3 regions of the Halorhodospira sp. M38 genome follow, and region 2 is predicted to be linked to each of the others. Evidence: predicted binding sites of a transcription regulator. Region 2 holds the regulator's gene; each other region holds the start of a gene.
What was found. The regulator sigma-54, encoded in region 2, starts transcription at its own class of promoters, with help from an activator protein. The targets are predictions, from matches to a motif close to TGGCANGNTNCNTGCTT.
Positions count from the first base shown of each region.

Region 1: flgB (flagellar basal body rod protein FlgB) is a predicted target of sigma-54. The motif match lies at 4,375-4,391, and genes of this name have one in related genera.
Region 3: LRA98_RS02560 (PEP-CTERM sorting domain-containing protein) is a predicted target of sigma-54. The motif match lies at 2,832-2,848, and genes of this name have one in related genera.

Region 1 is NZ_JAJNQP010000005.1:48,238-58,735, forward strand. It holds gene rplS (50S ribosomal protein L19) at 1-115, shown strand, start outside; gene LRA98_RS04910 (hypothetical protein) at 108-500, opposite strand; gene LRA98_RS04915 (flagella synthesis protein FlgN) at 579-1,106, opposite strand; gene flgM (flagellar biosynthesis anti-sigma factor FlgM) at 1,106-1,414, opposite strand; gene flgA (flagellar basal body P-ring formation chaperone FlgA) at 1,579-2,340, opposite strand; gene LRA98_RS04930 (chemotaxis protein CheV) at 2,504-3,439, shown strand; gene LRA98_RS04935 (CheR family methyltransferase) at 3,458-4,285, shown strand; gene flgB (flagellar basal body rod protein FlgB) at 4,427-4,834, shown strand; gene flgC (flagellar basal body rod protein FlgC) at 4,841-5,410, shown strand; gene LRA98_RS04950 (flagellar hook assembly protein FlgD) at 5,428-6,312, shown strand; gene flgE (flagellar hook protein FlgE) at 6,349-7,608, shown strand; gene flgF (flagellar basal-body rod protein FlgF) at 7,655-8,395, shown strand; gene flgG (flagellar basal-body rod protein FlgG) at 8,449-9,234, shown strand; gene LRA98_RS04970 (flagellar basal body L-ring protein FlgH) at 9,246-9,932, shown strand; gene LRA98_RS04975 (flagellar basal body P-ring protein FlgI) at 9,988-10,498, shown strand, end outside.
Region 2 is NZ_JAJNQP010000010.1:59,303-69,800, reverse strand. It holds gene lptB (LPS export ABC transporter ATP-binding protein) at 1-615, shown strand, start outside; gene LRA98_RS07865 (RNA polymerase factor sigma-54) at 656-2,110, shown strand; gene hpf (ribosome hibernation-promoting factor, HPF/YfiA family) at 2,153-2,479, shown strand; gene LRA98_RS07855 (PTS sugar transporter subunit IIA) at 2,523-2,993, shown strand; gene LRA98_RS07850 (HPr kinase/phosphorylase) at 2,990-3,511, shown strand; gene rapZ (RNase adapter RapZ) at 3,508-4,371, shown strand; gene LRA98_RS07840 (PTS sugar transporter subunit IIA) at 4,368-4,772, shown strand; gene LRA98_RS07835 (HPr family phosphocarrier protein) at 4,769-5,044, shown strand; gene pmbA (metalloprotease PmbA) at 5,066-6,409, opposite strand; gene tldD (metalloprotease TldD) at 6,462-7,931, opposite strand; gene LRA98_RS07820 (carbon-nitrogen hydrolase family protein) at 7,943-8,803, opposite strand; gene LRA98_RS07815 (YhdP family phospholipid transporter) at 8,787-10,498, opposite strand, start outside.
Region 3 is NZ_JAJNQP010000002.1:196,039-206,536, forward strand. It holds gene LRA98_RS02555 (efflux RND transporter permease subunit) at 1-1,732, shown strand, start outside; gene LRA98_RS02560 (PEP-CTERM sorting domain-containing protein) at 1,800-2,783, opposite strand; gene prsT (XrtA/PEP-CTERM system TPR-repeat protein PrsT) at 3,044-5,533, opposite strand; gene prsR (PEP-CTERM-box response regulator transcription factor) at 5,540-6,895, opposite strand; gene prsK (XrtA/PEP-CTERM system histidine kinase PrsK) at 6,918-8,972, opposite strand; gene LRA98_RS02580 (TIGR03013 family XrtA/PEP-CTERM system glycosyltransferase) at 8,988-10,394, opposite strand; gene LRA98_RS02585 (XrtA/PEP-CTERM system exopolysaccharide export protein) at 10,470-10,498, opposite strand, start outside.

The sequences.
Region 1 (10,498 bases), on a different contig from region 2:
CCCGCAGATCGAGAGCATCAAGGTCAAGCGCCGCGGCGACGTGCGCCAGGCCAAGCTCTACCACCTGCGCGAGCTCAGCGGCAAGGCGGCGCGCATCAAGGAGAAGATCAACTAAGGGCTTCGATTGCCCGGCTCATCCGGCTGGCGGCGGGCTCGTGGGCGGTATCGCGCACGGACTCCGCCGCCCGCTCCGGATTGTCCAGGATCCGTTCCCGGGTCTCCTCGGCCAGGGCGCGGGCTTCCTCCCGATCTCGTGGCACCTCGCCGGTGGCCGAATCCGGCCCCGAGGCGTTGACCGCCACCGGGTCGCTGGCGCGCACCGACTCCGCATCCCGGTTGCCGGCCGCCTCGGTGCGCTCCTCCCGGATCCGTTCCGTCCCCGTTGTCTCCCCGTCCCGTTCCGGGCGCAGGGCCTCCTGGCGACGCTGCTCGGCAGCGTGCTCGGCGTGGTGGGGGCGGATCGCTTCGTGGCTGGCCGTGGCAGGGTCGATCTCGGTCATGGCTGCCTCCGTCGTTCCATCCCCTGAAGATAGCACGCGGGCAGCGGCTCGGTTCGGAGGTTGCCGGAGCGGGTATTGTCAGGCGCGCGTGATGCGCCGGGAGCGGTCGCTGGCGGTGTAGCCGCCGTGGGTGCCGTAGGTGAGTTCATCGGCCCGCTCGTGGGCGCCGGTGGCCAGGTCGAGCAGGCGCCGGGTATGGTCGAGGTTGCGGTGGATGAGGCGGCCATTGGCCTCGTTGCGGGCCTGGATGGTGCGCAGCAACTGCTCCAGCTCGCCCCAGGCGGAGCGCAGCGACTCCGGTGCAGTACGCAACACCGCCCGCACGCCAGCGGTCCCCGTCGGATAGCCGGCTTCGGTGAGAACCCGCCGCAGCTGCTGCTCGGCCTCTTCCAGGGCCTCGACCTGGGCGCCCTTGCGGCGCAGGAGTTCGTCGAAGCCGTTCAGGTCCCGGTCGATCAGTTGCCGGGCCTCGGCCTCGAGGGTGGCGGCGAGTTCCCCGGCGCGCGCCTGGCAGCGCTCGACGCGCACGGCCAGGCGCTGCGCCAGCTCCGCGTCCAGCGTCTGGCGCGGAAAGCGGTCAGAGCGGCCGTGCTCCGCCGGCGTCATCACGACTCGACCAGCGCCTCAAGCTCAGCGAACTTCTTGGCGACTTTCTCGGCGTCCACCGGGTAGTCGCCGTTGGCGATCCGCTCCTTGATGGCTTCGACCCGATCCCGGTCGACTTCCGGGGTTTGGTCGATGCGTTCGCGGACCGTCTGCAGTCGTTCCGAGGTCTCGGCCTCGTCGGCGCCGCCTGCGCCCCGGGGCGGGGCGTTCGACGCCTCGTCGGCGCCGCCGCTCTTCGGGCCCTTGCCCGGCTGGGCGGTCGCGGGTCCGACGGGGCGCGGACCCCCTCCTTCGATCGGATTGGACATCGGGCTCTCCTCAAAACCTTTCCTATGCGGGCTGCAGCGCCGCTCCCTGGCCTGCATGGACCCGTGCTATCCGTATCTATCGGCGGCCCGGGCAGGAACTTGAGTCCTGGTTCCGGTTACTGTGACCCAGGTTGCCACTGACGGCAACTCCCGCCGCCTGCGGCCTAATCGCCGACCCGGACCTGGCCCTCGCCGACGACCCGTGCCTGGATCTCCCGTCCGGAGTCCAGGTTCTCCACCCGGATCCGGTCGCCTTTCTGGCCGTGCTCCAGGGCGCGGCCACGGCTGCTGATCTGGATGGCATCGCCCCGGCCGGCGGCGATGGTGACCCGGTCGTTGCGCTCGACCAGCGTCGGGGGCTGCACGTGGTTGCCGGTCACGGCCACCCCCTCGCGCAGGCTCCGGCGTACCTCCTGGCCGACCAGATCGCCGGCGTCGCGGTAGAACTCGCCGCGGACCCGGCGCGCATCCCGCGTAGCGGTGCGCAGATCCGCCGCCGCGAGCCGCTGTCCGCGGCGCAAGCTGCGTCCGGCCACCACCATCTCCGTCTTCAAGGTGGTTTCCATGCGCACGTAAACGGTCCAGGGTGCCTCTCCGCTGCAGCGCACCCCCACGGTACCGGCTTGGTGGGGGCTGCGCCCGCGGGGGATGAACCCCTCCAGCTCGCCGTCACACGCACGCAGTTTCAACCGGCCGTCCACCCCGCGGGCCTCGACCTCCACCTCGTCGTACTCCCCGGCCAGCGCCTCGCGCAGGAACACCTCCGCCGTCTCACGGATGGCCTCCGGCGACTGGGTGCTGGCCTGCGCCGCCGCCGGGGCCAGGACCGTCAGCGCCAACAATACGACGGCCAGGCGCCAGGCGGGCGACGGTCGCGCACTGCGCCCGACCCTGCGGGCGGGGGTGGCGCCGGCGGGTCTGCTCATCGGTCCGCGCGCAACCTCCATTCGGTTGGTGATCCTCCGGAGAAATATGCAAAGGGTGTGCCGCGGCGTCGGCCGCTTTCCCTGATCCGGCTACCGGATTAACATGACGCCAACGGGCGGGGGCCAGCCCCCGGGACGCACGCCGATAAGGGAGCCGTCAGCGATGGCCGGAATCATGAGCTCCGTCGACCAGCGGACCCAGCTGGCTGGCCATAACCGCATGGAGCTGCTGCTGTTCCGTTTCGAGGGGCGGCAGCGCTACGGGATCAACGTGTTCAAGGTCCGCGAGGTCATACCGGCCCCGGAGCTCAGTTACGTGCCGCATGCCCATCCGGCCTCGCTGGGGATTGCCTACATCCGCGGCCACACCCTCTCGGTGCTCGATCTGAGCTACGCCACCGGCAACGGCGCCATCACCAAGGAAGAAGGCAACTACATCATCGTCACCGAGTACAACCGTCAGGTCCAGGGGTTCCTGGTCGGCGGGGTGGACCGGATCGTCAACATCAACTGGCAGGACGTGCTGCCGCCGCCGAGCGGGGGTAGCGCCGGCAGCTACCTGACCGCCGTGGCGCGCTACGACGGGCAGATGATCCAGATCGTCGACGTCGAGAAGGTCCTCGCCGAGGTTCAGCGTGCCGGCGGCGCCGATCCGGAGGTCACCGAGGGCGGTGGCGTGGATCACGCCGAGGGCTCCGAGGCTTACAAGGTCCTGGTGGTGGACGACTCGGCGGTCGCCCGGGGGCAGATCAAGCGCACGCTCGAGGAGATCGGTGTGCGCGTGGTCACCAAGAACAACGGCCGCGAGGCGCTGGAGCAGCTGCGCACCTGGAAGGATCAGGATCCCTCCGGGCTCGACGATCTGCTGATGGTGGTCTCGGACATCGAGATGCCGGTGCTCGACGGCTACACCCTGACCCGATCGATCCGGCAGGATCCGGGGCTTGCCGGGGTCCACGTCCTGCTCCACTCCTCGCTCAGCGGTGTCTTCAACACCGAGATGGTGCGTCGCGTGGGGGCCGACGAGTTCCTGGCCAAGTTCCACTCCCGGGAGTTGGCCGAGCGGGTCGGCGCCCGGCTGGCCGAGCGAGGGGGATGAGCATGCAAGGAGGACGGTTTGGCCGCGCTTTCCGTGGGTGAAGAGGAGTACCAGGCGTTCGCACGGTTCCTGGAGCGCGCCTGCGGGATCGTCCTTGGGCCGAGCAAGCAGTACCTGGTGGCCAGCCGGCTCGGGCCGCTGCTCGAGGCCGAGCGCATCCCGGATCTGGCCACCCTGGTCCAGCGGCTCGAGCAGCGCCCCACCGCCGATCTCAAGGGGCGGGTTATCGAGGCGATGACCACCAACGAGACCCAGTGGTTCCGCGACCGCTTCCCCTTCGACGTCCTGCGTCGGCACCTGCTCCCCGAGATGGAGCGCCGCCGCGTCTGGCCGGTGCGCATCTGGTCCGCGGCCTGCTCCTCCGGGCAGGAGGCGTACTCGATCAGCATGACCGTCGACGAGTACAACGACAGCGGCGGGCGTATGGAGGCCGAGATCCTCGGGACCGACATCTCCACCGCGATGGTCGAGGAGGCGCGGCGGGGGCGTTATACCGCCAACGTGGCGCGCCGCGGGCTGGCGCCGGAACGCCAGCAGCGGTTCTTCGATGCCGTGGGCGAGAACACCTGGGAGGTCAAGCCCGCCGTGCGCCGGCGGACTAGCTTCCGCGTCCACAACCTGCTGGAGAGCTACGCCGGTCTGGGTCGATTCGACATCGTTTACTGCCGCAACGTGCTCATCTACTTCGGCTGGGACTCGCGGCGGGATATCGTCCAGCGCATCGCCGAAGTGACCCGCCCGGGCGGGTACCTGATCGTCGGGGCGTCGGAGTCCCTCGCCCGGCATTCCGACGAGTTCGAGCTGGTCCGCCTCGATGGCGGTGTGGTCTACCGGCGCCGCGGCTGACGGACAGACCCTGCCGCCGGGCGGCAAGCGCTTGCCGCCCGTTGCCGCCTTCTTCCGGCTTAGTCGTTGATCCGCCAACCCCGCGTGCCTGGCACGCGATCTGCATAAAAGTCCCGTGAACGAACACCACGGGAGCCCGCCATGCGGATCGGCTTCGATCAGGCCTTCTCGGCACCCGAGCAGGCCATGCGCCTGCGCGGCGAGCGGCACGAGCTGCTCGCCTCGAACATCGCCAACGCGGACACGCCCGGCTACAAGGCGCGTGATATGGATTTCCGCGAGGCCATGCGCCAGGCCAGCGAACCGCAGCCGCAGCCGTTGCAGGCGACGCATGCGCAGCACGTGCAACCGCCGCCTTCATCCACCATGGCGGCAGGCGATCCGAAATCTTTATACCGGGAGCCCCACGCCGCCTCGCTCGACGGCAACACCGTCGAGATGCACGTCGAGCAGGCCAAGTTCGCCGAGAACGCCGTGAACTACCAGGCCGCCGTGGACTTCCTCAACGGCCGGATCCAGAAGCTCACCGGCGCCATCCGAGGGGAGTAAGCGAACATGTCCTTGATGCACGCCATCGACGTCGCCGGCACCGGGATGAACGCCCAGCAGCTGCGCCTGAACACCGTGGCCAGCAACCTGGCCAACGCCGAGACGGTCGCCTCCAGCCCCGAGGAGGCGTACCGCGCCCGGCAGCCGGTTTTCGCCGCGGCGCTCCACCAGGCCCAGGGCGGCTATCCGCAGGGTGGCGGACCGCAGCCGGCGCAAACCCCCGGCTGGGCCGAATCCGGCGGGCCGGTGGATCGGGTCAGCCCGGTGAGCTTCCAGCGTCAGTTCTTTGGCGGCGAGCCCGCCGGTGTGCCGGCGGCCGGCGACCCCTGGGCCAGCCCGTCGCCCAGCGTACCGGTCTTCATGCCGGGTGTGGTGGAGAGCGACGCCGAGATTGAGCCGCTGTACAAGCCGCACCATCCGCAGGCGGATGACGACGGCTACGTCTACCGCTCCAACGTGAACTCCGTCGAGGAGATGACCAACATGATCTCCGCCTCGCGGTCGTTCCAGAACAACGTCGAAGTCATGAACACCTCGCGGGATCTCATGCTCGAGACCCTGCGCCTCGGCCGCTGAATCCGGGAGGAGCGACCATGCTCGATCCGAGCCAACTGATGGGCGGGGCCGCCGGTGGCGGCCAGAAGGCCCCCAAACCGCCGAACGCCGGTGACGGCGGATCCGGTAAGCCGGGCGGCGGGGCCACGCAGGGCGTCGCCGAGGGTGTGCAGGCGGCGCAGAAGGCGGCCGAGAAGCCCGTGGGCAGTGGCCCCGCCGGCGGTTCGCGCGGCGAGCCGTCCGGTTCGGTCGCCCGGTCGGGCTATGAGGCGCTGCCCGAGGATCTGCGCAGCATCCCCGACGAGAAGGACGACGGCGACCCGCAGAGCATCGGCCACGAGGACTTCCTGGAGCTGATGATGGTCCAGCTCGAGAACCAGGATCCGACCGACCCGCAGGACACCGAGCAGATGATGGGGCAGATCGCCCAGTTCACCACGGCCTCGGGGATCGAGCAGCTGCAGTCGGACTTCCGCGAGTTCTTCGAGCACATGCGCTCGGATCAGTCGCTGCGCGCCTCGCAGCTGGTCGGCCGTGAGGTGGTCACCGAGAGCCGCGAGGCCTATCTGCCCGAGGATGGGGAGATGGAGGCGCTGCTCCAGCTCGAGCGCTCGGCCCCCAATCTGACCGTCGAGATCGAGAACGAGGCCGGAGAGCGGGTCCACCGCGAGCAGCTTGGTGAGGTGGAAGAGGGCGAACACCCCTTCACCTGGGACGGTACCGACAATGACGGCCAGCGCATGCCCCAGGGCACGTACCAGGTCAACGCCTACGTTGAGGACGGTGATGAGCGCGAGCCGGTACCCACCCTCGTCGGTGCGCCGGTGACCAGTGTCTCGGTGGGGATGGACGGCCGGCCGCCGGAGCTCAGCGTGGCCGGGCTTGGTGAGATGTCGCTGTCCGACGTCAAGCGCATCCGATAAGACGAACAAGAGCAGCGGGGATCGAGGAGATCAGCCATGTCATTCAACATCTCGCTAACCGGGATCAACTCCGCCTCCAAGGACCTGGAGACCACCAGCAACAACCTGGCCAACGCCGGCACTACGGGCTTCAAGGAGTCGCGGGCGGAGTTCAACGACCTCTTCGCCATGGGCCCGATGGGCATCCCGCAGCTGGCCGTGGGGCAGGGGTCGCGGCTGGCCAACGTCGGCCAGATGTTCAGCCAGGGGTCCTTCGAGTTCACCGAGCGCAGCCTGGATCTGGGTATCGAGGGGCGCGGCTTCTTCCGCCTTGAGGACGACGGCGAGGTCAGCTACACCCGGGCCGGTCAGTTCGAGGTGGATCGCGACGGCTACATCGTCAACAACACCGGCAAGCGCCTGACCGGCTTCCAGACCGACGAGGACGGCAGCCGCATCGGCGACGGTCGCGATCAGCTTCAGCTGCCCACCGACGGGATCCCGGCGCGTGCCAGCGAGAACGTCGAGATCGCCGCCAACCTCAGCGCCGATGCCGAGGTGATCGATGAGGGTGTGGCGTTCGATCCGGACGACAGCGAGACTTTCACCGAGTCGACGACGACCACCCTCTACGACTCCCAGGGCTCGGCCCGGGACGCGACCTTCTACTTCCGCAAGGCGGGCAACAACGAGTGGGATGTCTACACCCAGATCGACGGGGTGGACTACGACGCGGCGGGTGCCGAGGGTGAGGATTTCTTCGGCCCGCACCGTCTCACCTTCGACACCTCCGGTTCGCTGGTCGATGCCGAGGGCGATGATGAAGGCCGGATCGCCAGCCTCGAGGAGATCCCGCTGCTCGCCGAGGTGGACGACCTGGACATCGACATCGACTTCGGCGAGATGACCCAGTTCGCTCGGCCGTTCAACGTCACCAACGTCTCCCAGGACGGCTACACCGCCGGCGAGTTCGAGAACATCAACGTCGAGGGCGATGGCACTATCCTGGCCCGCTACAGCAACGGCGAGGCCCAGGCCGTCGGTCAGGTGGCGCTGACCAGCTTCCCGTCGGAGGAGAACCTGCAGTCCGTGGGCGAGACCTCCTGGCAGGCGACCCGCGATGCCGGGGATCCGCTGATCGGCGTGGCCGGTCAGGGCCAGTTTGGCCGCATCGAGAACGGCGCCCTGGAGCAGTCCAACGTGGAGGTCTCCGATCAGCTGGTGAACATGATCACCGCGCAGCGCAACTTCTCCGCCAATGCGCAGATGGTCAGCACCCAGGATCAGGTGACCCAGGAGATCCTCAACATCCGCTAACGGGGTGTCCCCTCCCGCCGCAGCGGGGCAGAACGGGTAGAGGCGTATGGATCGTCAACTGTATGTGGCCATGACCGGGGCGAAGCACTCCCTGGAGGCGCAGCACCACAACAACCAGAATCTGGCCAACGCCAGCACCCCGGGCTTCCGCGCCGACCTGGACAGCTTCTACCAGGCGCCGGTCTACGGGCCCGGCTTCGCCACCCGGGCCTACGCCGAGGAGCTGCGTGCCGGGACCGACTTCAACCCGGGGCCGATCGAGACCACCGGGCGCGACCTGGATGTGGCCATCCAGGACGAGGGCTGGTTCGTGGTCCAGGCACCGGACGGGGACGAGGCGTACACCCGGCGCGGCGATTTCCAGACGACGCCCGAGGGGCTGCTGACCACCGGCGATGGCCACCTGGTCATGGGCGAGGCCGGGCCCATCTCGATCCCGCCGGACACCAAGGTGGACATCGCCGACGACGGGGTGATCACGGCCACCCCGCAGGACGGAGCCGGGGCGCCCATCGAGCTCGACCGGCTGCGCCTGGTCAATCCGGACCCGACGCAGCTGGTCAAGGGCGAGGACGGGCTGATCCGCCACGCCGAGGGCGAACCGGCCGCTGACGACGCGCAAGTGAAGGTCCGCGGCGGCGCGCTCGAGGGCAGCAACGTGAACATGGCGGAATCGCTGGTGAACATGATCGATCACGCGCGGCAGTTCGAGACGCACATCAAGATGCTGACCGCCGCCGAGGAGAACGAGCAGACCAGCGCCCAGCTGCTCAACCACCCGGGCTGAGGTGGCGCGAGCTGTCCACTGCCGTGACAAACGAACAACAATGAGGTGACGCCATGGATCCCGCCCTCTGGGTAGCCAAGACCGGACTCGACGCCCAGCAGAAGAGTATGCAGGTGACGTCGAACAACCTGGCCAACGTGAACACCAACGGTTTCAAGAAGGACCGGGCCAACTTCGAGGACCTGTTCTATCAGACCGTCCGCCAGCCCGGCTCCCGAGCCAGCCAGGACAACCTGCTGCCCTCGGGGCTGATGCTCGGCACCGGCTCGCGGGTCATGGGTACGGAGAAGATCCACTCGCAGGGCAATGTGCAGCAGACCGAGCGGAGTCTTGATGTCGCCATCGAGGGCAAGGGCTTCTTCCAGATCCTCCGTCCCGACGGGCAGGTGGGTTATACCCGGGACGGCGCCTTCCAGCTCAACGAGAACGGTGAGATCGTCACCTCCGGCGGCTACCTGCTCGAGCCGGCCATCCAGGTCCCCGAGGAGGCCGAGACCATCAGCATCGGCAGCGACGGTACGGTCAGCGCCAAGATCCCCGGCGACGAGGAGCCCGAGGAGATCGGCCAGATCGAGCTTGCCGACTTCATCAACCCCTCCGGCCTCGAGCCGGTGGGCGAGAACATGTTCCTTGAGACCGCGTCGAGCGGCGCCCCCGAGGTGGGTGCTCCGGGGGAGGGGGCCCTGGGCAACGTCATGCAGGGGGCCCTGGAGACCTCCAACGTGAACATCGCCGAGGAGCTGGTGAACATGATCGAGAACCAGCGCGGCTTCGAGACCAACACCCGGGCCATCTCGACCACCGATGAGATGCTCCAGTTCCTCAACCAGAACGTCTGAGGGCGGCTGAGATGACGCGCTGGCATCGGTGGGTACGCGGCTGTGCCGCGGCCATGGTGGCCGGGGTGGCGGCAGCAGCGTGCACCCCGATGCCGCAGGAGGCGCCGGATCCGTCGCCGATCACCGCGCCGCGGGTCGACATCCCCGATGACCCGGACGAGCGGACCGGCTCGGTCTTTGATGAACAGCGCGGCATGCGGCTGTTCGAGGACCGCAGCGCGCGGCGCACCGGGGATCTGATCACCGTGGTCATCGAGGAGGAGACCGCCGGCGATCGCTCGATCAACTCCGAGATGGCGCGCCAGCAGGAGGCGGATATCCCGGCGCCGCAGATCGGCGGCGAGGACCTGGAGATCTTCGGCCGCCCCTTCGCCTTCGAGCAGGAGGGCGAGGCCAGCTTCGAGGGCGGCGGGAGCGCGGACCAGGAGACGAACCTCACCGGCACGATCAATGCCGTGGTGGTGGACACCACCCCCAACGGACACCTGGTCATCCGCGGCGAGAAGAACGTGCGGGTCAGTCAGGGCCGGGAGACGCTGCGCATCTCGGGGATCGTGCGCACCGACGATGTGGGGGCCAACAACGAGGTCTCGTCCAACCGGGTGGCGAACATGCAGGTCGGTTACACCGGCGAAGAGGCGCTCAGCGACTCCGCCCAACCGGGGTGGCTGACGCGTTTTCTGATGAGGCGCTACTGAACGGCGGGTGCCGCCGCGATGGACGGCGCGCTCGGGAGGACGCAAGGTGATGAGAATGCGCAGGATCGACACACGCTGGGTCCAGGTCGCCGCAGGGGTGCTCCTGGTGATGCTCGCGGCGAGTGTCTCAGCGGCCGAGCGGATCAAGGACATCGCCTCGGTGGGGGGCGTGCGCAGCAACCAGCTGGTCGGCTACGGCCTGGTGGTGGGCCTCGACGGGACCGGCGATGACACCCCGTTCACCGAGCAGAGCGTACGCTCCATGCTCTCCAGCCAGGGGGTCAATATTCCCCACGACGTGGATCCGGACGCGGACAATACCGCGGCGGTGATGATCACCGCCGAGCTGCCGGCCTTCACCCGTCCCGGGCAGCAGATCGATGTCAGTGTCTCGTCGCTGGGCGATGCCGACAGCCTGCAGGGCGGCGAGCTGCTGATGACGCCGCTGCGTGCCGCCGACGGCGAGGTCTACGCGGTGGCCCAGGGGCGTGTGGTCATCGGCGGCTTCGGCGCCGAGGACACCGAGATCCCCGTGGACAACCAGCTTGGCGGCTCCATTCCCAACG
Region 2 (10,498 bases):
AACGGGGCCGGCAAGACCACGTGCTTTTACATGGTCGTCGGCCTGGTGCAGGCCGACGAGGGACGAATCACCCTGGAAGGCGACGACCTCACCCGGTTGCCCATTCACGCCCGGGCCCGATTGGGCATCGGCTACCTCCCCCAGGAACCCTCGGTCTTTCGTAAACTGAGCGTTGCGGATAACGTACGGGCCATCCTGCAGCTGCGCGACGACCTGGACGGCACTGAGCGCGAGCAGGAGCTGGATCGCCTGCTCGAGGAGTTCGGCGTGACCCACGTGCGCGACTCCCCGGGGATCGCCCTGTCCGGGGGCGAGCGCCGGCGCGTGGAGATCGCCCGCGCCCTCGCGGCGAATCCGCGGTTCATACTGCTTGATGAGCCATTCGCCGGGGTCGACCCCATCTCGGTGGGCGAGATCCAGCGGATCGTCCGCCAGCTGGCGCAACGGGGTATCGGCGTGCTGATCACCGACCATAACGTGCGCGAGACGCTGGGCATCGTGCAACGCGCCTACATCCTCAGTGACGGCGAGGTGCTGGCCGCCGGGGACGCCGAGAGCGTGCTGGCCAACCCGCGGGTACGCGAGGTGTACCTGGGCGAGGACTTCCGCCTGTGAGTGACGGACTACGGATGCTTCAAGCACAACGGACACGGCCATGAAGCAGTCGCTTCAGCTACGCATCGGTCAGCAGCTGACCATGACCCCGCAGCTGCAGCAGGCCATCCGGCTGCTGCAACTCTCCAGCCTGGAGCTGCGCACCGAGATCCAGCAGGCCCTGGAGTCGAACTTCATGCTCGAGCTCGATGAGGAGGCCGAACCCGGGCAGGAGCAGGAGCAGCAGGAAACGGAACCCCACGAGGACGAGGCACCGGCCAGCGAACCCGCCGGCGAGGACATCCCCGAAGACCTGCCCCTGGACACCTCCTGGGACGACATCTACGACGGCAGCACGGCACTGAGCGCCCCCGGCGACGAGGGTGCGCAGCGCGACACCCTCGACAACCGGCCGGCCGCCTCCGACAGCCTCCAGCAGCACCTGCACGCGCAGATCGAGCTCGAGGCCTTCTCCGCCCGGGAGCGCTCCATCGCCGAGGTCATCGTCGACGCCGTCGGCGACGACGGCTACCTGACCCAGAGCACCGAGGATCTGCTGGCCGGCTGTCCGGCCGACGAGCAAGTCAGCGCCGAGGAGCTAGAGGCGGTCCTGCAGCGTGTCCAGCGGCTCGACCCGACCGGCGTTGCCGCCCGCGACCCTCAGGAAGCGCTGTGCGTCCAGCTCGAGCAGCTTCCCGAGGACACGCCCTGGCGTGCGGAGGCGCAGCACGCCCTCCTCCACCACCTGGAGCTCATCGCCGAACGCCGCCATGACGACCTGGGCCGCGCCCTGGGGGTCGGCGAAGATGCCCTCGGCGGCATCCTCGGTCTGATCCAGAGCCTCGATCCACGCCCGGGCTCGCAGATCAGCGACACAACCCCGGACTACATCATCCCCGATGTCCTCGTCGTGCGCCGCGACGGCGTCTGGCAGGTGGAACTCAACGGCGAGACCGCCCCCCGCTTGCGCGTCAACGCGTATTACGCCAGCCTGATCCGCAGAGCGGACCGCAGCGCGGACAACCACTGCCTGCGCAACCATCTCCAAGAGGCGCGCTGGCTGATCAAGAGCCTGCGCAGCAGGAACGAGACCTTGCTGAAAGTGGCCAGCGCCATCGTAGAGCGGCAACAGGGGTTCCTCGACCACGGCGAGGAGGCGATGCAACCACTGGTTCTGCGCGAGATCGCCGAGGCGGTGGAGATGCACGAGTCCACCATCTCCCGCATCACCACCAACAAGTACATGCACACCCCGCGGGGCACCTTCGAGTTCAAGTACTTTTTCTCGAGCCACGTGCAGACCAGCGACGGCGGAGAGGCTTCGGCGACGGCGATCCGGGCGCGGATCCGCCGGCTGATCGCCGAGGAGGATCGGGCAAAACCGCTGAGTGACAGCGCGATTGCGCGTATCCTTCATGAGGAGGGGATCCAGGTGGCGCGTCGGACGGTCGCCAAGTACCGGGAGTCCCTGTCCATCGCATCGTCGGCGGAGCGCAGGGAGGCCCGGGGGCGCTGAGGCCCCCGGCTCCGCCGGCGGCAAAGGGGTTCAGGAGGCGGTATGCAGATCAAGCTCAGTGGGCATCATGTCGAGATCACCCCGGCCCTCCGGGCGCATGTGAACGAGAAGATGCAACGCATCCAGCGCCACTTCGACCACGTCATCGATACCGAGGTGATCCTCACGGTGGAGAAGAAGCAGCAGAAGGCCGAGTCGGTCATCCACATCGGGGGTGGCGGCGGGCGCGTTTTTGCCGATGCCATCGAGGAGGATCTCTATGCAGCCATTGACGTGCTCGTGGACAAGCTTGACCGTCAGGTCCTGAAACACAAAGAGAAGGCCGTCGATCAGCGACGGCAGGGCGCGTCCCTCAAGGCCAGCCTTTAAGGCGGCGGGACGCGGTTCAGCGGGCCAGCCGATCGGACACTCCATGGACATCGAGCAACTCATCACGCCGGAACGTGTTCGCTGCGAGAGCGGCATCGAGGACAAGGAGCAGGTGCTCCTGCGCATAGGCGAGCTGATCGGGGCCAGCGGCGACGGCCTCGACGCCCGGGAGATCAGCAACCGGTTGCTGGCCCGTGAGCGACTGGGCAGCACGGGCCTGGGGCACGGCGTCGCCGTGCCCCACGCCCGCATCGACGGGATCGACCGCGCCATCGGGGCCCTCATCCGCCTGGACCGGGGCATCGATTTCGACGCCTTCGACAAGGCACCGGTGGACCTGCTCTTCGCCCTCGTCGTACCCGAGCACTTCACCGACGAGCACCTGCAGATCCTCGCCAGCCTTGCCGAGATGTTCAGCGACAGCAGCCTGTGCGAGCGGCTGCGCCGCTCCTCGGACGGGGACGAGCTGCAGATGGCCCTGCGCGAATGGCAGTCGCACGCCGACCCATCGTGAACGCGGCCGGGAACCGGCCGGTCATCCCCGGCCTGCTGATGGCGGTCCACGGCCGCGGGATTCTGCTGGAGGGCCCCAGCGGCGTGGGCAAGAGCGACGCCGCCCTGGCGCTGCTCGACCGTGGTCACGCCCTGGTGGCCGACGACGCCGTACAGCTGCGCCGCGACGGTGATCGCCTGCTCGGCGCCGGTCCGCAGCAGGGGCGGGGGCTGCTCTGCCTGCGCGACCTCGGCCTGGTGGACATCACCGAACTCTACGGCCCCGCGGCGCTGCGCAGCGAGACCGCCGTGGCTCTGTGCATCCAGCTCCAGCGCGCTCCCGGCCCCACCGAAGCCGAGGCCGCCCTGCACGGCCGGCGCGATCACCGCGAACTGCTCGGCCTGGCCCTACCCCGGGTGACCCTGACCGACAGCGAACGCCGGCCGCTGGCGCCGCTGATCGAGGCCGCCGCCGGCCGCCTCGTCGCGGAGGTCGCAACACACCAGCGCAGCGGCCGGAACCACGGGGTGCCGGCATGAGCGAACTGCGCCTGATCGTGGTCAGCGGCCTGTCGGGCTCGGGCAAGAGCGTCGCCCTGCACACCCTGGAAGACGCCGGTTACTACTGCATCGATAACCTGCCAGTGAGCCTGATCGGCGAGCTGGCCCGCTACGCGCAGAATCGCGACGCACCCACCGGCGAGCGCTTCGCGGTGGGGCTGGACGCCCGCAACCCGCCCCGCGACCTACAGCGCCTGCCCGAGACGCTGACTGCGCTGCGCGAGCAGGGCATCGCCACCGAGGTGCTGTTCCTCTACGCCGAAGACGCCATCCTCATGCGCCGCTATAGCGAGACCCGGCGGCGCCACCCCCTGGCCGAGGGCGATCAGCCGCTGGCCGACGCCCTGCGCGCCGAGCGCGCCCTGCTCGAACCGCTGCGCGAGGTGGCCGACTGGAGTATCGACACCTCGCGGACCACGGTCCACGACCTGCGCGGGCTGATCTCCGAGCGGGTCGCGGGCGAGCGCAGCGGTGTGTCGGTGCTGGTCCAGTCCTTCGGCTTTAAGCACGGCATCCCCACGGACGCCGACTACGTCTTCGACGCCCGCTGCCTGCCCAATCCACACTGGGAGCCTCGGCTGCGCGCCTACACCGGCCGCGATGACAGCGTCCGCGCCTTCCTGGAGGCGCAGCCCGAAACCGAGACCCTGTTCGACCAGATCGACACGATGATTCGCCACTGGCTGCCGGTCCATCAGCAGTCAGGGCGCAGCTACCTGACCGTGGCCATCGGCTGCACCGGCGGGCAGCACCGTTCGGTCTACCTCGCCGAGCGGCTGGCCGCAGCACTGCAGGCTGACTGCAGCCACGTGACCCTGCGCCACCGGGAGCTGTCATGAGGGTCGGACTGCTCATCGTCGCCCACCGACACATCGGCTCGGAGATCCTGGCCACGGCCTCGCGCACGCTCGGCATCTGCCCGCTGCAGACCGAGTCGCTGGAGGTCTTCAACGAGGACGAGCGCAACGAGCTACTCGAACGCGCCGGCTCCCTGATCACCCGACTCGACCAGGGGGCCGGGGTCCTCATCCTCTCCGACGCCTACGGCTCCACCCCCTCCAACGTCGCCGTGGCGGCCGGCACCGACCGCCACTGCCGGGTGGTCACCGGCCTGAACCTGCCGATGCTCCTGCGCGTCTTCAACTACCCCGGGCGATCCCTCGACGAACTGGCCGAATCCGCCGCTGCCGGCGGCCGAGCCGGCATCATCGCGGTCGGTGAAGGAGCCCCGCCGTCATGATCGAGCAACAAGCCACCATCACCAACCGCCTCGGACTCCACGCCCGGGCCGCCGCCCGTTTCGTGACCATCGCCAGCGAGTACGAGAGCGAGATCCACGTCCGCTACGGGGACAAGCGCGTCAACGGCAAGAGCATCATGGGACTGATGATGCTCGCCGCCGGCCATCAGGCCACGATCACCATTGAGGCCGAGGGCGCGGACGCCGAGGCCGCCCTCGAGGCCCTAACCCGTCTGGTGGCCGAGGGCTTCGGCGAGACCGAGCACGGTTGACCCGCGCCCGGCACCGGACGCTCACTGCCCGGCGACGGTCATCTCCTCGACCAGGATCGAGCCACAGCGGATGTTGCCGCGCCGGTCCACGTCGCCGCCCACCGCCTGGATGCCGGCGAAAAGATCGCGCAGATGGCCGGCGATGGTGATCTCCTGGACCGGGCGGTCGATGGCCCCGTTCTCCACCCAGAAACCGGCGGCACCACGGGAGTAGTCGCCGGTGACCAGGTTGACCCCCTGGCCCATCAGTTCAGTGACCACCACCCCGCGGCCCATGCGCCGGAGCAGGGCGTCGAAGTCCTCATCGCCGCCGCTGACCTCCAGGTTGTGGACGCCGCCGGCGTTGGCTGTGGTCTCCAGGCCCAGCCGGCGGGCGGAGTAGCTGTCCAGCACATAGCGCTGCAGCACCCCGTCCTGCACCAGCGCCGACTCGGTGGTGGCTACCCCTTCCGCATCGAACGCCGTGCTGCCCAGCGCCCGGCAAATGTGCGGCCGCTCGACCATCTGCAGCCAGGCGGGGAAGAGCTGCTCGCCGGCGCTGTCGACCAGGAACGAAGCCTGCCGGTACAGGGCACTGCCCCGGACCGCCGAGACCAGATGGCCCACCAGCCCGCGGGCCACGGGAGCACGGAAGAGCACCGGTACCCGTTCGGTGTTGAGACTCTCGGCGCCAAGCCGGGCCACGGCGTGCTCGGCCGCCTGGCGCCCCACAGCCCGGGCCTCTTCCAGAGCCGCGGGGTCGCGGGCCACGCTGTACCAGTGGTCGCGCTGCATGGCCTCGCCGCGTCCGGCCACCGCCACGCAGTGGATACCGTGGCGCGACTCCGGCAGCACCGAAAAGAAACCGTGGCTGTTGCCGTAGGCGTGCAGGCCGCGGTGGATGCTGACCCCGGCACCCTCGGTGTTCTCGATACGCCGATCGGCCTCCACCGCCGCCGCCTCGCAGTCGCGGGCGAGCTCCACGGCGTCGTCCGCCGACAGGGGCCAGGGGTGATCGAGGTCGAGGTCCGGCGGGTCCACCGCCATGCGCTCGGCCGGTGCCAGACCGTTCGCAGGGTCCTCGGAGGTGTAGCGGGCGATGTCGCAGGCCGCCTGCACGGCTTCGCGCACCGCCTGCTCGGACAGCTCCCCGGCCGAGGCACTGCCCTTGCGGCCACCGAAGTACACGGTGACCCCCATATCCCGGCCACGGTGGTGCTCCAGGGTATCGATCTCACCCTTGCGAACGTTCACCGAAAGGCCGATGTCGCCGGAGCAGGCCGCCTCGGCAGCATCGGCCCCGTGCCCGCGGGCCTCGTCGAGGGCCTGCTGCACCAGACCTTCCAGCGCTGCCGGGGCGGGTAGTTCGTTGCGGGGATCCGGCATGGATTCGCCTTCTCCGTTGTCAGTTGGGTTTCCAGGCGACGGCGCGGGGCGATCAAGCCTGGGTGCCGCCGACGGTCATGCCGTCGACCCTGAGCGTTGGTTGGCCGACCCCCACGGGGACGCTTTGCCCCTCCTTGCCGCAGACCCCGATACCGCCGTCGAGCTTCAGGTCGTTGCCCACCATACTCACCCGTGTGAGCACATCCGGCCCGTTGCCGATGAGGGTCGCGCCCTTGACCGGGTGCTGGATACGCCCGTTCTCGATCCAGTAGGCCTCGCTGGCCGAGAAGACGAACTTGCCCGAGGTGATGTCCACCTGGCCGCCGCCGAAGTTCACCGCGTACAGCCCCCGGTCCACCGAGGCGATGATCTCGTCGGGGTCGTGGGGACCGGCGAGCATGTAGGTATTGGTCATCCGCGGCATGGGCAGGTGGGCGTAGGACTCCCGGCGGGCATTACCGGTGCGCGCCATGCCCATCAGTCCGGCATTCTGCCGGTCCTGCATGTAGCCGGTGAGCACCCCGTCCTCGATCAGGGTGTTGCACTGGCTGGGGTGGCCCTCGTCATCGATGTTCAGCGACCCCCGCCGATGGGCGATGGTACCGTCGTCGACGACGGTACACAGCGGAGAGGCCACCCGCTCGCCAATGCGGTCGGTGAATGCCGAGGTCCCCTTGCGGTTGAAATCCCCCTCCAGGCCATGGCCGACGGCCTCGTGCAGGAGCACCCCGGGCCACCCGGGACCGAGGACCACGGGCAGATTCCCCGCCGGCGCCTCTTCGGCCTCGAGGTTGACCAGCGCCTGACGGGCCGCCTCGCGGGCATAGGCCTCGACACGCTCCGGCTCGACGAAACGCGTGTAGTCGTAACGCCCGCCCCCACCGGAAGCCCCGCTCTCGCGGCGCTCGCCGGCGGCCGCCAGCACCGAGACGTTGAGCCGGACCAGCGGGCGGATATCCCCGGCCCAGCCGCCCTCGGAGTTCGCCACCAGGATGGTGTCGTGGGCACCGGCCAGGCTCACCACCACGTGGACGATGCGCGGGTCGACGGCACGCGCCGCGGCCTCGGCACGGTGCAGCAGGGCCACTTTGTCGTCCGCGCTGAGGCTCGCCAGCGGATCATCGCCGTGGTAGAGCCCGCCCACGGCACCGCTGCGGAAGGCGGCCAGGCTGCGGCTCTGTCCGCTGCGCGCCACCGCACCAGCAGCCGAGGAGGCATCCAGCAACGCCTCCAGACCAATCTCGTCGCAGTAGGCGAACCCGGTCTTCTCGCCGCTGACGGCACGTACACCCACACCGCGGTCGATGCTATGGCTGCCCTCGCGGACGATGCCGTCCTCAAGCACCCAGGCCTCGCGCCGGGCGGCCTGGAAATAGAGATCGGCGAAGTCCACGCCTGGGCGCAGCAGGCGGCTGAACACCTGACCGAGGCGCGCCTCGTCGAGTGCGGCCGGCGCCAGCAACCGCTCCTCGGCTTGACGAAGCGGGTCCGGGGTCGCAGTAGCGGCTTCGGCGTGGTTCATCATTCGGTCACCTACAACTTGCGGTGAAGGAGGGCCGGGAAACGCTCCCGGATCTCGTGCAGGCGGCTCAGGCTCACCTCCACGGTGATCACCCCGGCGCCGCGTTCCAGGCTCTTCATGACGCGCCCCCACGGGTCGACGATCATGCTCTCACCGTGGGTCTCACGGCCATTGACGTGGTAGCCGCCCTGATCCGACGCCACCACGTAGCAGAGATTCTCGATGGCCCGGGCACGGACCAGCACGCTCCAGTGCGCCTCGCCGGTCACGGCGGTGAAGGCCGATGGAACCGCTAGGATCTCTGCCCCCTGGGCGGCCAGCTCGCGGAATAGCTCCGGGAAGCGCAGGTCGTAGCAGACTGCCACGCCGAGCCGCCCGAGCGGCGTCTCCACCACCAACGGGGTCTCCCCGGGCTGCTGGGTGTTCGATTCCCGATAGGCCTCGCCTGGAGCCACCTCTACATCGAATAGATGAATCTTATCGTAGCAGGCCAGGCGGCTGCCATCGGGACCGTAGACCGTCGCCGCCGGCCGGATGCGCTCAGGAGTCGCGCCCTGCAGCGGGATGGTGCCGCCGACCAGCACGATTCGGTGGCGACGGGCCTGCTCGGCTAGGAACGCCTGGATGGGACCGTTGCCCTCGGCCTCGGCGTGCTTGAGCTTGTCGGTGTCCTGGTAGCCCATGATGGCGAAGTTCTCGGGCAGGACCACCAGCTCGGCCCCGGCCTCGGCGGCCTCGCCGATGAGCCGTTCGGCCTCCTGGAGGTTGGCCTCGACGTGGGGGCCCGAGGCCATCTGCACCGCCGCCAGGTTGTGACGCCGGGACTGGCCGTTCTCGGAGAGCCCTCGGGCTCGATTAGCGCTGTGTTGCATCCTCGACTCCAAGCCTGATGACGCGGGGCTCGTGCCACGGCCCCGCCACGCGATAGCGCACCGCCGCTGCCCGGTCCACCCCCTCGCCCAGCAGTTGATCGGCCAGGAAACCGCCGGCAGCCCCCACCCCGCCGCCGAGCAGCGCCCCGAGTAGCGGCAACGTCGCCCCGAGGCGCGGCTCGACAACGACATGATTATCGTAGACACGCTGCGCCAGATTCATGTTCCCCGATATGGTAACGCGCGCCGCCGGTCCGGCGATGCGCAGATCATCGACGTGGGCGTAGCCACCGGCAGCGGTCACCCGGCCGCTGATGCGATCGAAAGCAAAACCCTGCCCGGAGAGGTCGGCGAAGTCGAGCAGGATCCGCCTCGGCAGCATACGCAGCCCCAGCAGCCCCACCACGCGCCCGGCGCCCGGATCCACTTCGGTGATGCGCCCGTCGTTCATGCGCACCCGCACCGCGCCTACCAGATCGACCAGCTCCACCCCCCACGGAGCCTGGGGCCAGCCGAGCTCGGCGGAGATGTCGACGTCCGCCACCGTCACCGCCCGCGGTGCCTGCAGCAATCCGAGCAGATCCCCCACATCGCCGCTGCGCAGCCGGCCCCGCAGTGCCGTTCCGGTGGGCCGCCACTCCCCGCTGGTCACCAGGTGCAGCGTGGGCCCGCGGATACTAGCTTCATCCATGTACAGCACCTCGCCGCGGGGGCGCAGCCGGACTCGACCGGCACCGGCCACGCGGCCGGCGAGACGCACACTGGCCACGTCGATATCCACCTCGGGCCAAGCCGCCGCGCCGGGCCCGGCCATGCGGGGACGGGGGTCAGCCAGGTCCGGCCCGGCATCCGGGGCAGCCTGCGGCACCGGCAGATCCAGGTGATCCAGGTCGGCCCGGACCCGCCTCAACGCCTCGTCCCAGGTGACCTGACCGCTGATCAGATCGCCGCGCAGGGCCAGCTGCCCGGGCTGATCGGCGTACCACTCCGCCGCCAGCGTCTGGTCGCCGTACCCCCGTGCGCCGACGGTCAGATCGCCGACGCGCAAGTGGCCACGCAGCGGAAGCGGCGGCCGCCAGGCCGCGCCCTGCGCACCCAGACCGGACAGACCGTCGCCGGCCTGCCCGATCAGCCAGCGCCGCCAGGCATCGAGGTCCAGCTCGTCGATCCGGCCCTCGACGACACTCCCGCGGGTCGGCAACCTCAACGCACCGGGGCCGAAGCGCAGGGCCAGCGACCGCGGCAGGCCGTCTTCGCCCGCCGCCGCCCCGGCGCGCATCAGCTCCTCACCGTAGCTCAGCCAGTACGACTCGAGCCCCCCGGCCGAGAAGCCCAAGTCCGCCTGCACGTGGCGGCGCTCGTCGCGCTCGACCCCGAACGGTGCCGGCAGGGCCATCTGCGTGCCTGCGAGGCTCGAGCGCACCCGCAGGCTCATCTCCGGCCTCTGGAGGTGCGGCTGGAAGGCTGGCAGGCGGGCACGGACCGACCACGGGGCGGCACCGCTCAGCCAGGCCGGATCCTCGGCCAGCCCCTCGAGCAGGCTCGCTGGCGTGCCGTGACCGGCGGCGTCGAGGAGGATACGCGACCGCCCTTCCACGGTGGCGGTACGCACCCCAATCGACAGCGGTTCGCCGCCCCAGCGGCCGGTCAGCTCCCCGGCGCTGCGTATGCCGGCGGCATCGAAGCTCAGGGCAC
Region 3 (10,498 bases), on a different contig from region 2:
CCGCGAGGCGATCGATCACCACCAACTATCTGACGAGTTAACCGCAGTAGGCGGCCACATCGCCCTCGACGTAGCCCAGCTAAGAGCCATGACTGGCGACCTGGCCCTGCTCATACCCGGGACACTGGGTATTGGCCTGATGCTGCTCTGGTGGCTTTTCCGTCGCCACCTCGTGCTGATCCTCGCCACCGTCACCATCAGTGCCGTAACCGGCCTGGCCGTCGGCCTCCTCGCCGTTCTCGGCAAGCCGTTCACGCTGATCACGGCCATCGTCCCGCCGCTACTCACCGCCCTGACCGTGGCGATGCTGATGCACCTGTTCAATGCCGTGGCCCACTACGCCCGCCGTGGGCTCACCGGCTCGGCGCGCCTGGAGGCAGCCCTGGCCAGCGTCCGGCGCCCGATCGGCTTCATGGCCCTGACCACCGCGGCCGGATTGGCATCGCTGGGGGTCAGCCCCATTCAGCCCGTCGGCAGCTTCGGTCTGATCGCCGCCGCCGGGATCATCGTTGCCGCGCTCTGCGTGCTCGGACTGCTTCCGCCGCTCATCCTCCGCTTCGATCGGGGCACCTGGCACCAGCGCGGCGCCCTGCCCCGGCTTGACCGATGGACGGCGGCCACCACCCGGCTAGCTGTCCGCCGCACGGGCTGGGTCCTGGCGGGCGCCGTGCTGCTGTTCGCCCTGGCCCTGCCCCAGATCCGCCACGTGACCGTCGAGACCGACCTTTACGCTTTCTTCGCCGATGACCACCCGATCAGCCGCGCCACGGCCCGCATCGAGACCCGGCTCTCCGGAGTCATGCCGCTCGAGGTGGTCTTCCGCGCCGAAGCACCGGACGCTCTCACCAAACCCGAGCGTCTCCGGGCTATTCAAGATGTCCAGACCTGGCTGGACGACCGCCCGGAGGTGGATTACAGCCTGTCTCTGCCCGATCTCGTGGCGGAGATGCACTGGGCCTTCCACGACGGCGACCCCGATTACCGCGGCCTACCCGACGACCACCGGCTCATTGCGCAGTACCTGTTCATCCATGACGGCCGGGATCTGTTCGATGTCGTCGACCCCGAACTGCGCCAAGCGCGTCTGTTGCTCAACCTCAATGCCCACGGCGCCCGCGCCTTGAACACCCTGATCGACGACCTTGAGGCCCATCTAGCGACGAACCCTCCGGCCGACCTCGAGTGGGACCTGGCCGGTATGGGAAGACTCTTCGCCGACCAGGAGCGTCTTCTGATCCAGGGCCAGCTGCACAGCCTGCTGGCTGTCGTCGTGCTGATCTTCGGGCTCATGTGGTTGATGTGGCGCTCGGTGCGCCTGGCCACCCTGAGCATGCTGCCCAATCTGGCGCCCCTGGCCCTGATCTTTGCGTTGATGGGCCTGCTGGGTATCTGGCTGGACATGGCCACGGCCATGATCGCCAGCGTTGCGGTCGGCATCGCGGTGGACGATACCATCCATTTACTGCACGGCTATCTGCGACGCCGACGGGCCGGGGCTTCCGCGGTATGGGCGGTTGCACGCAGTAGCCGGCAGGCCGGCCGCGCAGTCACAGCGACCACCGTGGTGCTGGTGGGTCAGTTCCTGCTGGTGGGCCTTTCCGATTTCCAACCGACCCAGGCCTTTGGACTGTTGACCGCCTTCGGTCTGCTTATTGCTTGGCTGGTGGATTTGGTGGTGCTTCCAGCATTGTTGATCGCCCTGTCGCACCGCCGGGCAAGACCGCGGGGCTGATTGAAGAGACGGCCGCCCCTGGGGGCGGCCGTTTATCGCCTTGTTGAAGATGGAGGACCTGCGAGGATCAGTACGCCACCTCCTCGTCCTCGCGCCGCCCGACCCGCAGCGCCAGGCCGAGCAGCACCAGTCCCGAGCCCATCATCAGCAGGACACTCGGCTCCGGAACCTCGTAGCGGAAGGTCCCGTCCTGTTCGGACTGGCGGACCAGCACCGAGGTGCCATCCTCCGACTCGAAAGCCACCAGCTGATCGTCGGTCGGCAGCGGCGGATCGATGTTGCCGTCGAAGCGCCAGCTGACCGGGATCATCAGGCCTTCTTCCTCGGACGCCAGCTCGTAGAAGGTCTTGCCGGTGCCAACATCCCGGAAGAAGTTCTGCACGAACTCTTCACTGAAGTCGAAGTCTTCGTACACGACCCGGCCGAAGATATCGAGGTTGCCCAGCTGCAGGTCCGAACGCTCGACCAGCATGCGCAGCACCTGGGTTCGGTCCCCACTGTCGCCGTCCTCGTAGTAGACGTTCACGAAGCCGTCGTCGTAGAAGACTCCACCATTGGTCACCTGCCCGAAGATCTGATAGTCATAGGTCAGACCCCAGCCTTCTCCATCGATGAACCAGTCCTCCGAGGAAAAGCCGTTGCGACCCTGAATTCCACCCTCACCAGTGAGGAAGTTAAGGTTCACCACGTTCCGGTCCTGAGACGGATCGGGATTGCGGAACTCTACCTCTGTCGTACCGTCGATGGCGGTGAAGGTGCCGGCCTGGAAGCCGTAGCTGTCCATGAGGCTCTGGATATTCGTATCAGCGACCCGGGTGCCGGATTCGATTGAAGCTCCCAAGGGTTGGACAGGCTCATCGGCGGTTTCAACGAAGTAGAACGACGTCGCCAGGCTATCGCTGACCGCCAGGGTCCGGATCTGGCCCGTGGTGGTCCGGTCATTGCCGGAGAAATCCTGACCGACATCGATGATGAAAGGATCCCCGGCCCAGGCCGGCGCCGCCAGCGCTAGACCCAGTACTGAAGTTAGAAACGCTCTTTGCAGTTTCACGGCTTAATCTCCTGTTCAAGGGGGCGAACGGGGTCGCCCACATCCTGAATGCAGAAGGCGTGCCATCTGGGCACCCGGCCACACGGACCCGTTAGCCGATTGTTCCTGAAGTGTTTTTATCGAAAGGCCGCGGCCATCCCGACTCTTCGCGGGAATCGGAATGGCCGCCTGTAAAGGCGTCCGACAACCCCAACGAAAACGCCCCCTAAAGACGGGGGCGTTCGCGGGAGCGCATTGCGCTCCAGGTTAGACGGGGGCAATCAACCAGCGGAGCCGAGGGATTCAAGCAGCGCCTCGGCCTCGGCACGCGCAGGGAACTCGGCATGCTCTTCGAGCACGCCGCGCAGAAGCCCCTCAGCCCGATCAAGATCACCGAGGGCCTGGTAGGTCCGTGCCAGCTGAACGCCGATCCGCGGCGCGTCCGGAGCAAGCTCACGGGCCCGCCCGAGGACCTCCGCTGCCCGCTCGTGGTCGGCAAGCCGGTAGAGCAGCGTACCGTAGGTCTCCATGACGTTCGCAGCGCCGGGTGCCAATGCGGCGGCTTGCTCGGCATAGCCCACGGCCTCCTCCGGATCGGCCTCACGCAGTAGCCAGGCGAGATTGTGTAGGGCCACGGTGTCACGCCCCTCGCGAGCGACCTGCTCGCGGTAGATCGCTTCGGCAGCGGCGAAGCGCTCGGCTGCGATGAGCATGGAGCCCAACACATGCCGCGCCCGTCCATCTTCCGGGGCACGGTCGAGCCAGGCACGCATATGCGCCTCGGCGGCATCCAACTCCCCCAGGCGATTGAGGTTGCGCGCCACCCGGAAATGAGCCGCACTGTGGTCCGGCACCGCGTCGATAAGCCTTTCAAAAGCTGCCACGGCGGCTCGGTAGTCGCCAGCCCGCTCGAAGACATCAGCGCGCGCAAAGAGCAACTCCGGCCGGGCTGGATGGTGATCCCGGGCAGCATCCAGGACGGCGCCCGCCTTTTCCGGGGCCCCCGCCCGCAGATGGTGGCGAGCCAACACCAAGTGCGGCTCAAGGGCCTCCGGGTGCCCCGCTACGGCCCGCTCGAGCCAGTCCCGACCCGCAGCCTCGTCACCACCGACCTCGGATTCCATGCGCGCTAGCTGGAGAGCTGACTCCGGATGCCCCGGGTGGTGCTCCTGGACCTCAAGTAACGCGCTGCGCGCCGCCTCCACTTCACCCCGCTGCAACTGCAACATGGCTAGATTCATTCCCAGCGCCGGATTGCCGGGGATCCGGCGCAGCCCGTCGGCGAACGCTGCCAGAGCCTCCTCTTCCTGTCCCATACCCAGATGGGCGGCACCGACCAGCGTATAGCCCTGAGAGCGATCCGGGGCCTGATCGCGCACGGCCTGGCCAAGGGCCAGGGCATCGGCGAAACGGCCGTCCTCCAGCCGCTGCCGAGCCAGGGCAGCCTCGATACCCTCCGCGTCCTCGCTGGCCGCGGGCCCCAGCAGCCCGCGGACCTGGCCCGGCTCGCCGTAGCGCAGCAACGCCACACCGAGCAGCTGCTGGAGAGCCGGCGCCTCCGGCCGGTTTTCCATCGCCCGGGTCAGCGTATCGATCCCGCGCTCCGTCTCTCCGGTATCCAGGTAGAGGGCAGCCAGCACGGGGGCAAAGGCATCAATCAGACCCGGCCGCTCGGCCACGGCGCGGCGCAGGATCTCGCGCGCCTCTTCCGGGCGACCCTGCGCCACCCGCAACTCGGCCAGCAGCCCATAGGACATGGCCGTGTGTCCGCCGGCGGCGGCGAACCGCTCAAGATGGTGCTCAGCCTGCGAAAAATTGCCGGACTGGATGTGCAGCGCAGCCAGGTACGGCATCGCGGGGCGGAAATTGCGGTGCCGGGCCAAGGCCTGCTCCAGATGCGGCCGCGCCTCGAGCGCCTGGCCGCGCTCGAAGTGGACGAGCCCAAGAGCAAAATGCCCGCCCGGATAAGCGCTAGCCCGCTCAGTCAGATCGCGCGCCGCCGCCTCCGCTTCATCCAGTTGACCATCCTCGATCAGCACCATGACCCGTTTGTAACGCTCGATCACCCGCGCCGGCCGCAGGTCAATTGCGCGCTGGTAAGCCTCCGCCGCTGCCTCGCGCTCGCCCCGCCAGTGGGCCAGATCGCCCTGGAGGGCCCAGGCCGTGGCGAAACGGCTATCGCCGGCGAGGACTCGGTCCACGGCCGCCTGCGCCGATACCGGGTCACCGGCATAGAGCGCCGCATAGGCGTACGCTAGAGCGAGTTCGGCCGGCTCGTCGGACGACGCGGCGTCCTCGGCCCGTTGCAGAAGATCCCGACCAGCCAGAGTGTCGCCCTGGGCGAAGGCCCCTAGAGCCAGAAGCGCCTGCCAACGGGCTTCATCGTCGGCCTCCGGCGTCGGACGGGGAAGCCTGGCGATCTCCGCCGGCCGCCCCAGCTCCAGGAGCAGGCGACCGGTATCGATGCTATAGCGGTCCGGGTCGACTCCATCTTCCAGGCTCCGCATCAGGTGCCCCGCGGCCGCGTCCAGTCGCCCCTGACCGAGGTACGCCACCCCCAGCAGAGCCCGCGTTTCCGGGGCAGGATTTTGCTGGAGGGCATTGCGGTATTCGATCACTGCCGACTCGTATCGCCCTCCCTCCAGGTGGCGTTCAGCCCGCTCCAGGTACTCGGCTTCGCTCACAGTACCGATGCCCTCACAGCCCGCCAGCCCCAGAGTCAGCACGCCCGCCGCCGCCATCGTCCGCCACCCACCCTTTCGCCACGCCATGCTCATCTACCTCAGCCCGTACTTGTCCAGGAGGCTATAAAGGGTCGGCCGGGTTATGCCCAGTACCCCCGCAGCCTGTGCGATATTGCCATTGCAGCGGCCCAGCGCCCGGGCCAACGCCTGTTGCTCAGCCTCATCACGAACGGCGCGCAGGCGCAGACCGTGATCGTCTGCGGCCATCCCCTCGTCGAGGCCGAGCGCCTCGCTGTCGATGCGCGCACCATCGCTGAGGATCACCGCCCGGCGAATGACGTTCTCGAGCTCTCGAACATTCCCGGGCCACGGATGGGCCTCCAGCGCGGTAAGCGCCTCCGCGGTGAAGCCCCGGATGCGCTTGCGGTGTTCGCGGGCGAAACGTTCGAGCAGGGTATGTGCCAGTAACGCCGCATCCCCAATCCGCTCGCGCAGCGGGGGAATCGTCACGTCCAGTTCGGCAATCCTGTAGTACAGGTCCTCCCGGAACGTCCCGGCACGGATCATGCCGACCAAGTCCTGGTGGGTGGCACAGATCACACGGACGTCCACGGGGATCTCTGTACGACCACCGAGGCGCTCAACGGTGCGTCCCTGCAGGAACCGCAGCATTTTCGCCTGCAAGCTCAAGGGCAAGTCGCCGATCTCGTCGAGAAAGAGGGTGCCGCCGTCGGCGCACTCGATCCGCCCCGGGGTCTGCCGGGTTGCGCCCGTAAAGGCGCCGCGCTCGTAGCCGAAGAGTTCGCTCTCCAGAAGATTCTCCGGGATAGCGGCGCAGTTGATGGCCACCATCCGCGCCGCATGGCGGGTGCTGTGCTGATGCAGGGCACGGGCCAGCACCTCCTTGCCAGTCCCGCTCTCGCCGAGGAGCAGCACGGTCGCCTCGGCCGGCGCAATCCGCTCGATGGTCCGGCAGACGCGCAGCATGCCCGGATCTCCGGTGATCACGCCGTCGAGCCCGGCACCGATACGGGCCGACAGGCGGCGGTTCTCCTCTTCCAGTGCGTACAGGCGGGCCGCGCGATCGAGGATGTGACGCAACAGATCGGCGTCCACTGGCTTGACATAGAAGTCGTAGGCACCCCGGGCCACCGCCCGCAGGGCATTCTCACGCTCGCCATTGCCAGTCACCACGACCACCTTGGTCTGCGGTGCCTCGACGAGGATCTCGTCGAGCAACGCCAGCCCCTCGGAGGCATTGGCCGGGTCGGGTGGCAACCCCAGATCCAGCGAGACCAGGGCCGGCCGGCAGCGGCGCACCAGCTCCATGGCCGACGCCCGGTCCTGCGCCTGCAGGACCTCGTAGCCATCTAGACACCAGCGGAGCTGATCCTGGAGCCCGGCGTCGTCCTCGACAATCAGAAGCTTGCACTGCTCCCTGCCTCTCATCTCCCTTCTCCCCCCTGAACCTTTAGCCAGCCATCTGCACCGCCGCCCCCACCCTGCGGGCCGGCAGACGGATGGTGAAGCAACTCCCGCGCCCGGGGGCGCTCTGAACCTCGATGCGTCCACCGATCCGCCGGACGTACTCGCGCGCCTCGTACACGCCGATGCCCATCCCGGCGTTACCCTTCGTGGTCTGGAATGGCCGAAACAGCCGTTCGCGCAGGAACGCATCATCCATCCCGACCCCACTGTCCTGAATAGCAATATAGGCCCAATCCGTCAGACCACCCACTTCAACCCGGACCCAACCCTGCACAGGGGTCGCCTCCTGGGCGTTGCGGACCAGGTGTTCCAGCACCTCCAGCAGCCGTTCGCGCTCGGCCATAACCGTCACAGGCTCCGCCACGGTCAGCTCCGGCACCGGCTGCCGCTCGGCACGGCGGCATACCACCTCGGCCAAGAGCGTTCCCAGCTCCACCGGTTGCAGGCGCCCGATCGACTCCGTCCGCCCGTTGCGCAGCTGCGACAGGGTTCGTTCAAGACGCTCGCGGGCATGACCCACGGTGGCGAAGGCGCTCGACACGAACGCCGGATTGTCCTGATGCCGGGCCGCGTTGGACTGAATCAGCGCCAGTTGAGCGGAGACGTTCTTCAAGTCGTGAACGAGAAACGCCGACAGGCGGTGGAAGGCTTCGAATTGACGCGCTTCCAGCAGCGCCTCGTCGCTGCGGATCAACGCCACGTAAACCGCCAGCTGCCGACCGGCGGTCTTGAGCAGATCGCGATCCTCCCAGTCGATCGGCCGCGGAGCCCGGGGCCTGTCCAGCACCACGAAACCGATCAGTGCCTCATTGAGCAGCAGCGGGATCACGGCCCAGTGCCGTTGCCCCTTATCCAGCCAATCCGGCAGCGTTAGGTCGCCGTAAATCGAAGGGTCGGCACGGTACTCCGGCAGATCAATGACCCATCCTGTCTCGGCCATGAAACGCACCAGAGGGCCATCCGGGGGTTCCGGCGGATAATGCGGATTCCCGGCGTTGAACGCCCCCTCCAACGCATAGTGTCCTTCGCGGTCTTCGACCCAGAGCAGGCCTCCCGGACTGTCGACCGTCTCTGCAATGGCCTGCACCGCCCGAGGGGCAAAGGGCTCTCGGGCATCCCCCTCGCTGAGCGCCCGGGTCAGGCGCAGCCACTCATGGCGATAATCGTACCGGTAGCGGAACAGGTACTTGGCCAAAATCACCCGCAACCAAGCACGGAAACTGCCGGAAAGAAAGATCAGCGCCAAGAGCAGTCCAGCGCCGAAGAGCAGCACCACCTGCAGCAGCCCCCCCCAGTCGCCACCGATATGGCGCAGGAAATAGGCGGCCACGCCCACACCGAGCAGGTAGACACCAACCCCGAGCAAGGCGACCGTGTGAAAAACCAGTCGCCGCGACACCGCGGGAGTGGCTTCACCCGGTGTGATACGGCCTGCAGAGAGGGCGAGCAGCGGCACCACCAGGGCATTGACCGCACCGCGTGCGTGCCAGATCACCGGGTCGGCCCCCTGGAACAGCACCAGGTCAGCGAACAGAAACAGGTCAAAAGCGAAGATCGCGCCCAGCGCCAGGCATACCCCCTTGATCTCCCAGCGCCGCTGCAGGGGCGTATTGCGGTAGAGCTGCTCGACCAACACCAGCCCGCTGACGGCGAGCAGCACCACCGCCACGGCGTGCCAGCTCCCGCCGTAATCCGCCCCGGGCCAGACCGCGGGAAAGAGGATAGCCAACACCCCGGCGAAGAGTAGACCGCGGATCCGAAGGGAGACCTGTTGGCGTTGGGCGCGCAATCCCAGCAGCAACACAAAGAGCACCACCACCCAGCTCAGGCCCCGGCCAAGCTCCAGCACCCCGCCCATCGGGATCCCTTCGCCCCCGCCCTGAGCGGCGTTGTAGGCGATCTCCGCGGCCCAGAGTGCGGTCACCAGAGAGGCAAGGACCAGCCAAGGAGCACCGGGGCGCAAGCGCCAGCGCCATGCCACGATAGCCGCCAGCGCCAGAAAGGCGATCGCTGCTGACAGGGGGCTGAAGACAGGCATTGGCTCGATGACCGCCTACCGCGCGCCGCGGCCGAAGAGTACGACACGTACCGTCTCGATCAGGATCACCAGATCGAGAAACAACGAGTGATTCTTCAGATAGTACAGATCGTACTGTAGCTTTTCCCGGGCGTCTTCCACCGACGCACCGTAGGGGTAGCAGACCTGCGCCCAGCCGGTAATACCTGGGCGTATGCTCTGCCGAGCCGGGAAATACGGGATCTGTTCGCTGAGCTGTTCGACAAAACTCGGGCGCTCGGGGCGTGGGCCGACAAAGGACATATCCCCGCGAAGGACATTATAGATCTGCGGCAACTCATCGATGCGCAATGTACGGATCAGCCGGCCCACACGGGTCACGCGATCGTCGTCGGCGCGGGCCCAGCGGGCCACCCCGTCCCCTTCGGCGTCCGGACGCATGCTGCGGAACTTGTAGACCTGAAAGACCTGCCCGCGATGCCCGACCCGCTCCTGGCGGTAGAAGACTGGGCCTCTGCTGTCGAGCCTGATCGCCACCGCCGTCACCAACATCACAGGCAGGGTGACAAGCAGTAGCAGGCTGCTTGCGACGAGATCGAACCCCCGCTTGATGGTCGCGCGCCCCCATCCCTGGCGGAAACCTCGCCCGAATACCAACCAGCTGGTGTTGAGCGAGTCCAGATAGAGGCGACGGCGCTCACGCTCGAGGAATGTGGACAGGTCGGTCACACCCAGCCCGTAAAGCTTACAGTCGAGCAGCTCCTTGATAGGTAGCTGTCCACCGCGCCGATCGCGCACGGCAACGACGACCTCGTTGGCGCCATGGGCGATCGCCAGGTCGAGGAGTCGCTGCCCGGGAGCCAGACGAAGGAGCCGCCCCTCGTCGACGGCGACGGAGCCGACCGCAGACCCGGCCACGAAGCCAACCACACGGTAAGGCAACGCACCGGTGCCACCATCGGCCAGCGGCTCCAGCACCGTCGCGGCTCGGCTGCCTGCCCCGAGCACCAGCACCCGTCGGTTCCGCGCGGTAACCCGGACGATTTCCCGATAGATGCTGCGCTTGGCCAAGAGCCCCACGAAAGCGAGCCCCAGCCCGAGCGCCACCGCATGGCTGGCGACCGCCAGTTGCGGGAAGGCGCGTAGTGCGACCCACATAACCCCGCCAAGTATCAGCAGCGCCACCGCCAGTCGCAGGGCAACCATGAGCAGGCCCTGATTCATGCCGATCTGCTCGGGGTCGTAGAGCCCGAAGAGGAGCATAAGGAAGACACCGGCGGCGGCCACCACGGCCATCTCCACCTGAAAACGCGCCACGCCCTCCACGCTCCAGAGCTCGGGCTGAAGCAGGAAAGCCAGATAGAGGCATAGCAGAAGTACCACCGCCTCGAGGCCGGCCAGGGTCAGGACGTGGCGCGGTACGGTATGACCAAATACATTCACCGCAATCCCCCGGGCAAACCGCCGCCCTTACGCTGAACGAAGAAAGCCCGGCATCAATCGGGCACTTTCCAGAAACTAAAAGAAGCGCTCTGGGATAATCAGGA